DNA from 2 places in the Stenotrophomonas sp. YJH_SMC_43 genome. Region 2 is predicted to be linked to the other one. Evidence: riboswitches for the same ligand, from Rfam matches in the RefSeq annotation. Region 2 holds a riboswitch; the other holds the start of a gene.
The links. A riboswitch is a leader RNA that binds a small molecule or an ion and turns the genes downstream of it on or off. The one in region 2 is predicted to bind glycine.
Positions count from the first base shown of each region.

Region 1: it holds a riboswitch for glycine, as region 2 does, so the genes downstream of both, gcvP (aminomethyl-transferring glycine dehydrogenase) here and AC5QAH_RS14995 (trimeric intracellular cation channel family protein) in region 2, are expected to answer to the same signal.

Region 1 covers NZ_JCAFVQ010000001.1:43,275-50,608, forward strand. The annotation lists gene gcvP (aminomethyl-transferring glycine dehydrogenase) at 1-2,323, opposite strand, end outside; glycine riboswitch at 2,386-2,488, opposite strand; gene AC5QAH_RS00190 (multidrug effflux MFS transporter) at 2,790-4,016, shown strand; gene AC5QAH_RS00195 (siderophore-interacting protein) at 4,158-5,054, shown strand; gene AC5QAH_RS00200 (hypothetical protein) at 5,138-5,530, shown strand; gene AC5QAH_RS00205 (M2 family metallopeptidase) at 5,658-7,334, opposite strand, start outside.
Region 2 covers NZ_JCAFVQ010000003.1:617,964-625,297, reverse strand. The annotation lists gene AC5QAH_RS15030 (sensor histidine kinase) at 1-665, shown strand, start outside; gene AC5QAH_RS15025 (MarR family winged helix-turn-helix transcriptional regulator) at 738-1,238, shown strand; gene AC5QAH_RS15020 (DNA alkylation repair protein) at 1,235-1,975, shown strand; gene AC5QAH_RS15015 (DUF6616 family protein) at 2,031-2,369, shown strand; gene AC5QAH_RS15010 (hypothetical protein) at 2,482-2,739, shown strand; gene AC5QAH_RS15005 (3-deoxy-7-phosphoheptulonate synthase) at 3,035-4,108, shown strand; gene AC5QAH_RS15000 (DUF5076 domain-containing protein) at 4,394-4,705, shown strand; gene AC5QAH_RS14995 (trimeric intracellular cation channel family protein) at 4,791-5,408, opposite strand; glycine riboswitch at 5,493-5,596, opposite strand; glycine riboswitch at 5,610-5,699, opposite strand; gene AC5QAH_RS14990 (GIY-YIG nuclease family protein) at 5,740-6,006, shown strand; gene AC5QAH_RS14985 (nuclear transport factor 2 family protein) at 6,078-6,509, shown strand; gene AC5QAH_RS14980 (hypothetical protein) at 6,513-6,965, shown strand; gene AC5QAH_RS14975 (NAD(P)/FAD-dependent oxidoreductase) at 7,046-7,334, opposite strand, start outside.

The DNA.
Region 1 (7,334 bases), on a different contig from region 2:
GTGCGACCTGGGTGGCCTTGCGCAGGCCTTCGCGGCCCATCATCGCGATGTACATCCAGCTGATCGGCAGGATCGAGGCGCTGCCGAAGCTGGCCGCGCTGACCATGCCGACCGGGCCGTTGTCACCCAGCTTGCCCGGCAGGAACGGCGCCAGGTGCTCCTTGACCGCGCACGGGCCAACGCCCGGGCCGCCACCGCCGTGCGGGATGCAGAAGGTCTTGTGCAGGTTCAGGTGCGAAACGTCCGAACCCCACTTGCCCGGCTTGGCCACGCCGACCAGGGCGTTCATGTTGGCACCGTCGGTGTACACCTGGCCGCCGTGCTTGTGGATGATCTCGCAGATCTCCACCACCTCTTCCTCGAACACGCCGTGCGTGGACGGGTAGGTCATCATGATCGCGGCCAGGCGGTCGCTGTACTTCTCGGCGTTGAGGCGGATGTCCTCGACATCGACGTTGCCGTTGGCATCGGTCTTGGTCACCACCACCTTCATGCCGCACATCTGTGCCGAAGCCGGGTTGGTGCCGTGTGCCGAATCCGGGATCAGGCAGATGTCACGGTGATCTTCGCCGCGCGAACGGTGGTAGGCGCGGATCGCCAGCAGGCCGGCGTACTCGCCCTGCGCGCCGGAGTTCGGCTGCAGGCTGACCGCGTCGTAGCCGGTGCATTCGACCAGCATCGCTTCCAGCGTGTCGATCAGTTCCTTGTAGCCCAGCGCCTGGTCGGCCGGCACCAGCGGGTGGATCTGCGAGAACTCCGGCCAGGTCACCGGGATCATCTCGGCGGTGGCGTTGAGCTTCATGGTGCACGAGCCCAGCGGGATCATCGTGCGGTCCATCGCCAGGTCCTTGTCGGCCAGCGAACGCAGGTAGCGCAGCAGTTCGTGCTCGCTGTGGTGGGTGTTGAACACCGGATGGGTCAGGAACGCGGACTGGCGCAGCAGGCCGGCCGGCAGCGCGTCGGCGGTGCTGGCATCCAGCGCGTCGACGTCCAGCGAAGCACCGAACACTGCAGCCACGGCGACGATGTCGGCGCGGGTGGTGGTCTCGTCCAGGCTGATGCCGACCGAGTCGCTGTCGATCGCGCGCAGGTTGTAGCCGGCGGCGCGGGCCTTGGCATGGATCTCATCGGCGTGCACGCCGGTGACATGCAGGGTGTCGAAGAAGTCGCCACCAACCTGCACGCCGGCATTGCGCAGCGCTGCGGCCAGGATCGAGGCCAGGCGATGGGTGCGGCGGGCAATGCGGGTCAGGCCTTCCGGGCCGTGGTAAACGGCGTACATCGAGGCCATCACCGCCAGCAGCACCTGCGCGGTACAGATGTTGGAAGTCGCCTTCTCGCGGCGGATGTGCTGCTCGCGGGTCTGCAGGGTCAGGCGGTAGGCCGGGTTGCCCTGGGCATCGACCGAAACACCGATCAGGCGGCCCGGCATCGAGCGCTTGTAGGCGTCACGGCAGGCCATGAAGGCGGCGTGCGGGCCACCGAAGCCGAACGGCACGCCGAAACGCTGGCTGTTGCCGACCACGATGTCCGCGCCCCATTCGCCCGGGGCGGCCAGCAGGGTCAGGGCCAGCAGGTCGGTGGCCACGGCCACCAGGCCGCCGCGTGCGTGCACGGCATCGACCAGCGCCTTGTAGTCGCCCACCTGGCCGAAGGTATCCGGATACTGCAGCAGCAGGCCGAAGGCTTCCGCTTCCAGTGCTTCGGCCGGGGTGCCGACGCGCAGCACGATGCCCATGGGCTCGGCGCGGGTACGCAGCAGTTCCAGCGTCTGCGGATGCACGGCGTCGTGCACGAAGAAGGTGTCCGACTTGGACTTGGCCGAACGCTTGGCCAGGGTCATCGCTTCAGCAGCGGCGGTGGCTTCGTCCAGCAGCGAGGCGTTGGCGATTTCCATGCCGGTCAGGTCGGCGCACAGGGTCTGGAAGTTGATCAGCGCTTCCATGCGGCCCTGCGAGATTTCCGCCTGGTACGGAGTGTAGGCGGTGTACCAGGCCGGGTTTTCCAGGATGTTGCGCAGGATCACGTTCGGCGTGTGGGTGCCGTAGTAGCCCTGGCCGATGAAGCTGCGCAGCACGGTGTTCTTGTCGGCGATCGCACGGATCTTCGCCAGTGCCTGTACTTCGGTCATCGACTCCGGCAGCGCCAGCGGTGCCGGCGACTTGATCTTGGCCGGTACGATGGCATCGGTCATGCCATCCAGCGACGCGTGGCCGACGACATCGAGCATCTGCGCGATCTCGGCGTCGTTGGGGCCGATGTGGCGCTCGACGAACGCGTTGTGGTGCTCGAGCTCACGCAGGGAAGGGGTGTTCTGGGACATGGCGAAGGATCCGTCAGGAAAGGGCACACGCACGGGCACAAGCCGCCTGTCGGCGGTCTGCGGGGCGCCCCTCTGTCCTTTTGCCTGAGAGTTTAAAAGCGCGGAAAACCGCAGCTTCGTGCCCCTTCGGCGCCGGATCGAACCGGTCTCTCCAGAGTTGTGTTACGGGTGGTATCGGGCCTGAGCGATTACGGGCGTTGCGCCTTCGGCAGCGGTGTTCCGCTTCTCCCACCGTGTTGCCCGCCGATTATAGCCCGTTGCGGGCCCGGCCAGCGGCCGCCGGTCGGTGCCGCCGCGCCTGAATGGCCGATGGCCCGGCCGTGCGTTTTGTGCAGTGCTGCATGGCATCAGGCGCAATCCCCACCTATGATGGGCGGATACCCGAATTCATCTGGCGCCGTCCCCGTTGTTGCGGGACCGGCGCCCGCCGTGCGTGCCCCGCATGGCCCTGCCGGACGCTTCCTCCATGACCGCCGCTGTTGCCCCTTCCACCCGCCGCATGGCCCTGCTGCTTGCCGGCCTGGCCATGTTCGGCCCGTTCTCGATCGACACCATCTTCCCGGCGTTCCCGCAGCTGGCCCAGCGCCTGGCGGTGGACGAGGTGGCGGTGCAGCAGACCATCAGCGTGTACCTGCTGTTCTACGGCCTGATGAGCCTGGCGCACGGCCCGCTGTCCGATGCCTGGGGCCGCAAGCGGGTGATCCTGGGCGGCCTGGTGGTGTTCGTCGGCGCCTCGGTCGGCTGCGCGCTGTCCACCGACCTGTCCACGCTGCTGGCGTTCCGCGCGCTGCAGGGCCTGTCGGCGGGTGTCGGCATGATCGTCGGCCGCGCGGTGATCCGCGACCTGTACCACGGCCACGATGCCCAGCGGCTGATGAGCCAGGTGTCGATGCTGTTCGGCATCGCTCCGGCCATCGCACCGATCATCGGTGGCTGGATCCTGCTCAGTGGCGCCGGCTGGCCGCTGATCTTCTGGTTCCTGGTGGTGTTCGGGCTGGTGCTGTTGGCGGCCACCGCGTGCTTCCTGCCGGAAACCCATCCGGTCGAGGCACGGGTGCCGCTGTCGCCGCGCGTGCTGCTGCGTGACTACGTGCGCATCGGCTTCAACCCGCGCTTCCTGCGCCTGGCGCTGGCCGGCAGCATCGGTTTCGGCGGCATCTTCCTGTACATCTCCTCGGCACCGGTGTTGGTGATGCAGCACCTGCACCTGGGCGAGGGCGGTTTCGCCTGGTTGTTCATCCCCACCATCGGCGGCATGACCACCGGCTCGTTCCTGTCCGGGCGCATGGCCGGGCACACCACGCCCACACGCCAGGTCGCCATCGGTTTCAGCCTGTGCGCGCTGTCGGCGCTGCTGAATGTCGGCTACGTGGCGCTGTCGCCGCAGTTCGTGCTGCCGTGGGCGGTGCTGCCGATCTTCCTGGGCGGCATGGGCATGGCCCTGATCTTCCCGATCCTGGCCTTGGCGGTGCTGGACATGTACCCGCACCAGCGCGGCCTGGCCTCGTCGCTGCAGGCCTTCGTGCAGCTGATGATCAGCACCGTGGTGGCCGGCGTGGTGTCGCCGCTGCTCAGTGCCAGCCCGCTGCACCTGGCGCTGGGCCAGGCCGCGTTCTTCGGCGCCGGATTCGTTTTCTGGTACTGGGAACACCAGCGTGAACGCGCGGCGCAGGCAGCCTGCACGGGCCATTGAGCAGCGCGCAGGGGTAGGGCAGGCCGCGATGCCCGTAACGCTTGCGGCGAGGAGCGACCGGACTAGGCTGGGGACTCCAGCCAGCCGGTGCGTGGATGCACGACAGCCAGCCGATCCGATGTCGTTGCATGAGGTTCCCCCATGGCTGCGCAGCAGACCTATCGCCTGTTCGAGGTGGCGCTGAAGGAGCGCCGCGTTCTTTCCCCTTCCCTGGACCGCATGGTGTTCACTGGTGCCGACGTGGCGCGGATGAAGACCGAAGGCCCGGACCAGCGCATCAAGGTGTTCTTCCCCTTGCCCGGCCAGGAGGTGCCGCAGGTCCCCAGCGGTGACGACTGGTACCCACGCTACCGGGCCCTGCCGGACGACCAGCGCCCGCCCATGCGCACCTACACCATCCGCCACCTGCGCGCCGAGCAGGGCGAGGTCGACGTTGATTTCGTGCTTCATGGCGAGACCGGGCCGGCCTCGCGCTGGGCCATCCACGCGCGACCGGGCGACCGCGTAGTGCTGCTGGCCCCCGATGCCGACTGTGCCGACAGCAGCGAAGGCTGGGAATGGAAACCGCCGGCGGGAGTCGGCCAGGTGCTGCTGGTGGCGGATGAAACCGCGCTGCCGGCGGTGGCCGGAATTCTTGAGGAACTGGCGGCCATGGTCGACCCACCGCGCACGCTGGCGCTGCTGGAGGTGGCGCAGGCCGGTGATGCGGTGCACCTGAAGGCGCCCTCCAGCGCCGAGCTGGTCTGGCTGCCGCGCGGGCAGGCCGCCTACGGACAGCCGTTGCTGCAGGCGGTCCAGGCGCGGTTGGCAGCGACCTCGAGCGTGGCTGCCGGCGATGCGCTGGAGGAGATCGACGTCGATACGCAGATCCTCTGGGAGCAGGCTGATACCCGCGTGGCCGGTCCGCTGTATGCCTGGGTGGCGGGTGAGGCGGGGGCGGTGATGGCGATCCGCCGCCACCTGGTGCGCGATTGCGGGCTGGACCGCCGCGCGATCACCTTCATGGGCTACTGGCGGCATGGCAAGGTGCTGGACTGACCGGACTGGATCGAGCACGCGTGAAGCAGCGCTGCGGGCGGGGTGCGCTATCCTTGCGCCCCCCTTCGCAGCGGTACCGCACCATGTCCACCAGTTCCAAGACCCGCCGCGACCAGCGCCGTCGCCAGGAAAAGCAGGCCGTCAACAAGGCCGCCGCGCAGGCGTCGCCGGTGGAACCGCATGCCGAACTGCGCGATGCTCAGCGCACCCTGCTGGCCGGTGTCGTGCGCCGCGACGGCGAATGGGTGCTGGGCATGGACGGCCGCATCGCGGGCCACAGCGAGAGCGCTGCGCAGGTGCTGGCGCTGATCATGCAGGCCGGTGAGCTGCACGAGCGCAATGGCACGCCGGTGCGCCTGATGTACTCCGATGCACTGCGCGATGCCGCACAGGCCGAAGCGCAGGAGAAAGGCCAGACCTTCGAGGAATTCAAGGCCGAGCTGGCCGCGGCGATGGCGGCGAAGAAGAACAGCTGATCGCGCCCAATCTGTAGAGCCGAGCCGTGCTCGGCTTGCCGTGCGCAGCACGGTGGAAACGCAGCCGAGCATGGCTCGGCTCTACAACACGGAGAAGGGGCGGATCCTCGCGGACCCGCCCCTTTTCTCATTTTGCTGCCGGGGCCGCGTTGGCCTGCCAGCCGCACATCTGGCCTTCGTTCTGCTGCTTCAGCCACTCGTTGACCGGGGTGAAGTACTCGATCATCGGGCCGGCATCGAGCTTGTCGGTACCGGTCAGTTCCTTCAGCGTGGCCTGCCACGGCTGGCTGGCACCCTTGCTCAGCATCGCCCAGTACTTCTGGCCGGCTTCCTTGTTGCCGTAGAAGGTGCACTCATGCAGCGGGCCCTTGTAGCCGGACGCGTCGCACAGGCCCTTGTAGAACTGGAACTGCAGGATGCGCGCCAGGAAGTAGCGGGTGTACGGGGTGTTGCCCGGCACGTGGTACTTCGCGCCCGGATCGAAGAACTCTTCGCCACGGGTGGCGGCCGGCGCCACGCCCTGGTACTTGGCTTTCAGGTCCCACCACGCCTTGTTGTAGTTGTCGGCGGTGATCGAGCCATCGAACACGCCCCAGCGCCAACGGTCGATCATCAGCCCGAACGGCAGGAACGACACGCCCGACAGCGCCATGCGCATCTGGTTGTTGATGACCGCCTCGCGGCTTTCGGTCGGCGCATCGACCAAGCCGATCGAGCTGAGGTACTTGGGCGTCATCGCCAGCACGATGGTGTCGCCGATTGCTTCATGGAAGCCATCGTTGGCACCGCCCTGGAACAGCGGCGGCAGCGGGTTGTAGGCCAGGTCGTAATAGATGTGGCCCAGCTCGTGGTAGATGGTGGTGAAGTTCTCTTCGTTCGGCTTGATGCACATCTTGGTGCGCACGTCGCCTTCCATGTTCATGTCCCAGGCGCTGGCGTGGCAGACCACGTCGCGGTCGTCAGGCTTGATGAACTGGGTCTTTTCCCAATAGGACTGCGGCAGCGACGGCATGCCAAGCGACACGTAGAAGTCCTGCGCGCGCTCGGTCATCTGCTTGGCGGTACGCAGTTCGGCCTCACGCTGCGCCTTGTACTGGGCGGCCACGTTGGCGTCCTTGCCGGCCTTGGCCAGCGCCGCGCTCAGGTTGGTCTGGTACTGCTTTTCCAGCGCTGCGGTGATGTCCAGGCTGCCAGCGCCCGGATACGGTTCCAGCTGGTCCCACAGGTTCGACCAGTCCTGCTGCCACATGTTGCCCAGCAGGTGCGCGGCGATCAGGCCGTTGCCCACTTCGGCCTTGTCCTTGCCGTAGGTCTTGTCCAGCTTGCCGCGTGCGTAGCAGTGCAGCTGCTCGTACATCGGCTTGACCTGTTCCCACAGGCGATCGGTTTCCGGGCCGATCTGCTCCGGCGGCATGTCGTAGCCGCTGCGCCACATCTGGCCGGCATCGGTGAAGCCCATGCCCTTGGCACCTTCGTTCACCAGGCCGACGAACTTCTGGTAGTCGCCGCGCATGCTCTTGGTGGTGCTGTGCCACCCCTGCCAGGCGTCGAGCTGCTTGTCGTAATCGCGGCTGCGTGCCAGCACCTGTTCCAGCTCGCCCAGCTGGCGGCAGGAGTTGGGATCGTTGGCGTCGGTGCAGTACTTGCCGGCACCGTAGCTGCCTTCCATGCGGGTGGCGATCTGGGTCAGCTCGGCCAGCTTGGCCGGATCGCGTGGCGCCGGCATCGAGGACATCAGTTTCAGCAGGTGGATCGCGCGCTTGCTGTCCTCGCTCATCGGCTTGCCATCGAACTTGGCGGCCTG
Region 2 (7,334 bases):
CAGCGATCAGCACCGGGCGCGTGCGCCTGCGCGAACAGGCCCAGGACATGACGCGCATGCTGGCCGCAGTAGCGCACGACCTGCGCACGCCGTTGACCGGCCTGCGTCTGCGTGCGGAGTTCGCACCGCCACCGCAGGCGGCGCGGATGGTGGCCGACATCGAACGCATGGATACGATGATCGAGCAGGTGCTCGACTACGCACGCGGCGAACTGCAACCACTGCAGTTACGGCCGCTGGACCTTGCCGCGTTGCTGGAGGAATGCGTGCAGGGTGCCCTGCTGCGCGGCGTCGAGATCTCCATCGAGGGACCGGACACCTTGCCGTGGCAGGGCGACGCGCTCCTGCTGCGGCGGGCGATCGACAACCTCATCGACAACGCAGACCGCTACGCCGGTGCCGTAGACCTGCACATCGCCATGGAAGGCAGTCGCATGCAGCTGGATGTGATGGACCGCGGTCCGGGCATCGCCGAGGACGACCGCGCACGCCTGCTGCAACCCTTCCAACGCAGCGAGAGCTCGCGCAGCCGCGCCACAGGAGGGACCGGCCTGGGCCTGGCGGTGGCGGCCAACGTCGCACGACGGCATGGGGGCGAGCTTCTGCTGCTGCAGCGTGACGGCGGCGGACTGATCGCACGCCTGCTGCTGGGGCCGGTTTCCTGATATCGCCTTGATACTGGCGTTGGAGCCTTGTTTTGCAATATGATTAGGCGCCTAATCATGTTGGAGAGAGCCATGCTGGAAGCCAAGCACAGTGCCCTTCTGGATGAAGCGCAACGACGCGGCCATACCGGCGTCGCGCAGCTGCGCCTGTGTTTCCAGCTGCTGTCGCTGTCATCGGCCATCGACCGCGACTGCGCCACGCGCCTGGCGCCGCACGGGCTCAGTGAAGGGCGTTTCATCGTGCTTTTCCTGCTGCACGGCGCGGGTGGCACGCTGCCTCCGCATGAACTGGCCGAGCGCGCAGGTGTCACCCGCGCCACGATCAGTGGCCTGATTGATGGCCTGCAGCGCGAAGGGCTGCTGCAGCGGCGCAGTGACGCCGAAGACGGCAGGCGCCTGCAGATCGTGCTGACCACACAGGGGAAGTGCCTGGCCGAGACGCTGTTCAACCAGCACACGCAATGGATAGGGGGCTTGTTCAGCGGGTTGGACGCGGAAGAACAGCAGCACCTGTCGCGATTGCTGCATAAGGTCTGGCAGCACACCGATGCCGGACGAGAGCCTGCAGCATGAGCCCGGCGATCGCGGCGCAACGGCTGCATGCACTCAACACCGGCCATGCCCCCACCACCCATCTGGCCGAATGCCTGGCAGTGGATTTCGCCGCGCTGCTGCAGGTGGTGGCGCCTGCGCTTGCACCGGAAGCGCTGCAACGCATGCAGGATGCCTCAGGCAAGGGCATCACACTGCGCATGGCCTTGGCTGCGCAACTGCTGCGTGAGGCGGGGCAGGGCGATCCCGTGCAATGGCAGGACCATGCGTCCGACACCGTGCGCGGCTGGGCCTGCTACCTGATCGGCAGCGATGCCCGCGCGACGTTGGCAGAGAAGCTGCAGCAGATGCGCACGCTGGCCGACGATCCACACTTCGGTGTGCGCGAATGGGCGTGGCTGGCGCTACGCACGGACATCGTTGCCGCGCCGATGCAGGCGCTTGAGTACCTGCAACCGTGGACACAGGAAACTTCGCCGTACCTGCGCCGCTTCGCCTGCGAAGCACTGCGTCCGCGCGGTGTCTGGGCCACACATATCGCGCTGTTCAAGCAGCACCCTGAACATGCATTGCCGATGCTGGAAGCACTGGCTGACGACCCGGAACGCTACGTGCAGGATTCGGTCGGCAACTGGCTCAATGATGCCGGCAAGACTCAGCCGAAGTGGCTGCGCGTGCTGTGCACGCGTTGGCAGCACGAGCGCCACAGCGACGCCAACGCCTACATCCGCAAACGCGCACTGCGCTCGCTCCGGTAGTGCCGGATGCTGGCCGACAAACCCGCAACCCCGTCAACCTCAAGGAAGAACCACCATGTCGCACACCTTCATCGAGCTCTATACCGCCACGCCGGCCTGGACCACACTGCCGCCCGAGCAGCGGAATGCCTTCTTCGCCCGTATTGGCGCCGGCATGCAGCAGTTCGATCCAGCCCGCATCACGCCGCTGGCGATGGGCCGCATTGCCAGGGACGTACCGCATAGCAGCGATGAACAGTTCTATGCGGTCTGGCGCTGCGCGAGCCGCGAGGAGGTCGATGCGCTGGTGGCTGGCATTGCCGCTACCGGCTGGCATGAGTACTTCACCACCACCCATGCGGTAGGCGCGATGGACAGCATGGCCCAGCACTTGGCCGACCTGGCCGCCTTGTAGCGGGGCGGCAGACGCCGGCAGATCCCGGTCCTCGGCATGGGTGGCACATGCGCCTGTCACCCGGACGCGGTAAACAGGACATTGCCCATGTCCATCCGCAGGGAAGTCGATCATGCAGAGCACGCTCCAGGTCACGTTGTTCGGCCCTCTTGGCGACAGCCCGGCGTTGCAGTTGCCGGGGCTGGAGGGGCCGTCGGTGGCCATCCAGGAATCGGCCCTGCGGCGGTTGGTTTCCGACCTCTACACCGCGCGTTCCCTGCTCAACCCCGAGCAGCTGGACGAGGCCCGGCGGGAACTGGATCGCGTGCTGGAACGCTGGGCCGACATCCATGAGGGCCTGCTGCTGGACGTGGAAGTGCATGGCAAATGAGCGACTTTGCGTGGTTGCCGCCGCGTAGGCCGGGCTGGCGCGCATCTCGCTGAACCGCGTCCCCAGTTGCGTATGAAACATTTTGCACTGCGCAAAAGCTGTGCTATCAATAGATCCCATGAACGCAGCCCCCACCAGCTTTTACTGGTATTACTTTCCGAAGCCACCGGCGGAGGAAGGATTGCGCTCACCCTGAAGAAAGCTTCAGACGCATTCCCGAAAGCCGCCAGCGAACCTGGCGGCTTTTTTCATGCCGCCACGCTGGGGACCCCCAACGTTCCGGAGATCTCCCGCAATGCCCCCGCACACCGACGACCTGCGTATCCGCACCATCGAACCGCTGACACCGCCTGCCCAGCTGCTGGCGATGCTGCCCTGTGACGATGAAGCCTCCGACACCGTCAGCGCCTCGCGCGCGGCCCTGCACCAGATCCTGCATGGCCGCGACGACCGCCTGGCAGTGGTGGTAGGCCCGTGCTCGATCCACGACCCGAAGGCCGCCATCGAGTACGCCCAGCGCCTGAAGCCGCTGCGCGACGCGCTGGCCGGCGAACTGGAAATCGTCATGCGCGTGTACTTCGAGAAGCCGCGCACCACGGTGGGCTGGAAGGGCCTGATCAACGATCCGGACCTGGACGGCAGCTTCAGGATCGACAAGGGCCTGCGCATCGCACGCGGCCTGCTGCGCGACATCAACAAGCTGGGCCTGCCGGCCGGTGTCGAGTTCCTTGACGTGATCTCGCCGCAGTACATCGCCGACCTGGTGGCATGGGGCGCGATCGGCGCACGCACCACTGAAAGCCAGGTGCATCGCGAGCTGGCCTCGGGGTTGTCGTGCCCGGTCGGCTTCAAGAACGGCACCGATGGCAACGTGAAGATCGCCGCTGACGCAGTGGGTGCGGCGTCCAATCCGCATCACTTCCTGTCGGTCACCAAGCAGGGCGGAACCGCCATCGTGTCGACCACCGGCAACCCGGATTGCCATGTGATCCTGCGCGGCGGCAAGCAGCCGAACTACGACGCAGGCAGTGTTGCCGAGGCCTGCCAGGTGCTGGCCAAGGCCAAGCTGCCAGCGCGCCTGATGATCGACGCCAGCCATGCCAACAGCCTGAAGAATCCGGAGAACCAGCCGAAGGTGATCGACGACATCGCCGTTCAGCTGGAAGACGGCGAACAACGCATCGTTGGCGTGATGATCGAGAGCCATCTGGTTGGTGGTCGCCAGGAACTGGTGGAAGGCCAACCGCTGGTCTACGGGCAGAGCATCACCGATGGCTGCATCGACTGGGACACCACCGTGACGGTGCTGGAGCGGCTGGCCGCGGCCGTGCGCGCCCGCCGTGAAGTGAAGGTGTCCGAAGCCGCCTGATGGAAGCCGCTTGAGTGCGGCACGTGTGTGGATGGCGGCCAGCGCCTGCGGGGGTGCGGCCGCGATCAGGGCCGGTCGGAGTTGGAGACCGGCCCATCTGCACCGGCGATGCGCCTGGCGCTGCGCATGAGCGACAGCGCCAGGTACATCGCCGGGGTGGTGAGAACGATGGATGGGGCCTTCATGTAGCGTCGAGCCCGCGAAGCGCGGGGCTTTGTAGAAGATCCGCTCCACGTACGCTCCAGGTCACGTCACAATGCCACTTCCTGTTTGGTGGCCGCAGCCATGAAAGAACTGATCATTCCAGAAGCCGCACAGCGCGATGAGGATTCCATCGAGATGATCCGCGTGTGGATTGCCGAACGGGGATTGCATGCTTCGCTGAACGTTGGCCTGTATGGAGATCGTCCTGGCATTCGAGAGGAGCATGCGTGGGGACGCATCCTGGCAGACGTCGCCCAGCATGTCGCAGATGCTCTGGTCGTGAGTGGCGGGATGGACCGCGGCGCGGCGATCAACGCGATCAAGGATGCATTCGATGAAGAGCTGCGGGCGCCGTCCAGTGGGCGCTCGGGGGGATTCGTGGTCCGCCACTGAGGGACCAGATGGGCGCCGCGGCGCTGGAGACAGCGTCCCAACGCAACACGGCAACAAGCGCTGGGCGACGTGGAGAACGCGAACTTCAATGCACTTCGTCGTGGTACACGAACTTCGGCATTTCCCAGCGGTAGTGGATCGCCAGCAGGCGCAGCGCGAAGCCGCCGCCGAGGCAGCACAGGATTGCGGTGGCATCGGCCACGCCCCAGTGCAGCAGCAACAGGTAGGCCGCGCCGGTCAGCAGCGCGATGATCGCGTACAGCTCCTTCTGGAAGATGAGTGGTACCTCGTTGCAGAGGATGTCGCGCAGCACGCCGCCGAACGCGCCGGTCAGCATGCCGGCGATCAGCACGATCGGCATCGCATGGCCGGCTTCGCGCGCGATCGAGCAGCCGATCAGGGTGAAGGCGATCAGGCCCAGGCCGTCGAGCACCAGGAAGGTGCGGCGGAAGTGGTGCATCCAGCGCGCCACCCAGGTGGCGATCAGCGCCGCACACACGGTGAAGCCGAGGTACTCGGGATGTTTGACCCAGCCCAGCGGGTAGTGGCCGAGCAGGATGTCGCGCAGCGAACCGCCACCGAGTGCGGTGACGCAGGCGATCATGACCACGCCGAACAGGTCCATGCGGCGGCGGCCTGCGGACAGTGCGCCAGTCATGGCCTCGGCGGAAATGGCAATCAGGTAGATGATGGACAGCAGCATGGGACAGGCTCCGGGCGCGGTGGGGCCGGCCATGCGCGACTACCGCCACAGCCTGCGCAATGACGGGATGACGATGACCGGTGCCGCTCCCGCTGTCCTTTTGCCTGAGAGTTCAGCGGCATGGGCCGCGTGCCCCTTCGGCGGATCGTCCCGGGCGTGCCCGGTGACCTCTCTCCAGCTCGGCGAGTCGAATGCATGGTTGGTGGGATTCCAGCCCACCGGCCTGAGCGATCATGGGAGCCTGCGCCTTCGGCGGGCGCCAGCGCGGCGCCTCTCTCCTGCATTCGGGCGCCAGTATATCCGCTGCAGTGCAGCACGGCATAATCCAGGCATGGCCCCGTCCCTCCGCCCGTGGTTCCTGTACCTGCTCGAATGCCGCGATGGCAGCTATTACGCCGGCATCAGCACCGATGTGGAGGCGCGTTTCGCCGCCCACCAGGCCGGCAAGGGCGCGCGCTACACCCGGGCCCGGCCGCCGCTGCGCGTGCTGGCCGTGCGCGAATACCCGGACCGGGCCGCCGCCTCCCGCGCCGAGTGGCAGCTCAAGCAGCAGCCCCGCGAACGCAAGCTGGCTTGGCTGCAGGCGCCGGTCCTGTAGATCCACGCCACGCGTGGATGGGCTACCCGGCCCGTGCGATGATCGCCTCGCGCCCAGAGCTGGAGACCCGGATGTCCACGATCGCCCTGCTGTTCGCTCTTTCCGCAGGCACAAGCCCCGCCGCCGCCCCGGCCACCCTCGCGGCCATCGAAGCCACCTGCCACGACTATGTCGATGGCCAGCTGGAAGCCGACCCGCAGCGCGTCGCCCGCTCCCTGCATCCGGACCTGGCCAAGCGCGCTGTGCTCGGCGATACACCTGACGAACGCCTGGGCCTGCGCCGGATGTCGAAGGAGGAGCTGGTCTTGCTGACGAAGCAGGGCGCGTTGAAGACCCCGAAGGATCAATGGGATCGTCGCTGCACGGTGCTGGACGTGACCGGCAACGCGGCCTCGGTACGGCTGGAGACCCCGTGGTTCGTCGATTACTTCCACATGGGGCGCTTCGACCAGCGCTGGGTCATCGTCAACGCGCTGTGGTACCCGAAACCGAAGGCGCAGTGAGCGATGCGTGCCGCCGGCAAGGCATGGATCTCCGTCGTCGTGCTGGTCGCCGGCATCGCGCTGCTGCCTGGACTGCTGTACCTGCTCGGGCTGGTATTAGCAGGCGGTCGGCCGAAGCCGGCCGACCGTGCGCTCAGTGGTGTGGCTGCGTGCAGCAGTGAGCCACGGGCGGGGTATCGGCCGATGAACCCCTGGCGCTTCACCGCCCAGTTCTTCGACAACGACGCGATGAAGAAGGTGCCTGAAGTGGAGCGGGAGGCCTTCTGGATTGCCCGGCGCTATCTGTGGCGGCAACCGCAGCGCGGCGTGCTGCGCTGGCAGCTCAGCAGTACCGCATTGACGATCTGGATCACCCGGCATTGGAGTACCGCGCAGATTGCCGACACCGCAAGGAAGGAGGACTTCTGCCGGACCTGGTCGAAACGACGGATGTCCGGTGGCCCGATGAACCGGTAGATCCACGCCATGCGTGGAGGGTGTTGACCGGGTCAGAGCCCTTTCCTGCGGAAAGGGAGCCGACCCCGTTGCGTGCGCTCCTACCGCTTCGGTCGCCGGTCGTCCTGGTCATCACCGAAGATGATGCGCGCGCTGCGCTGGTAGCTCCAGTACGCCACGGCCCAGTTCAGCAGCACCACGATGCGGTTGCGGAAGCCGATCAGGAAGAACACGTGCGCGGCCAGCCAGAACCACCACGCCAGCACACCGGACAGCTGCAGCCGGCCCAGATGCACGATCGCAGCCATGCGGCCGATCGTGGCCAGGTTGCCGAAGTCTGCGTACTTGAACGGGCCGGGTTCGGGCTTGCCGTGCAGGCGCGCGCGGATC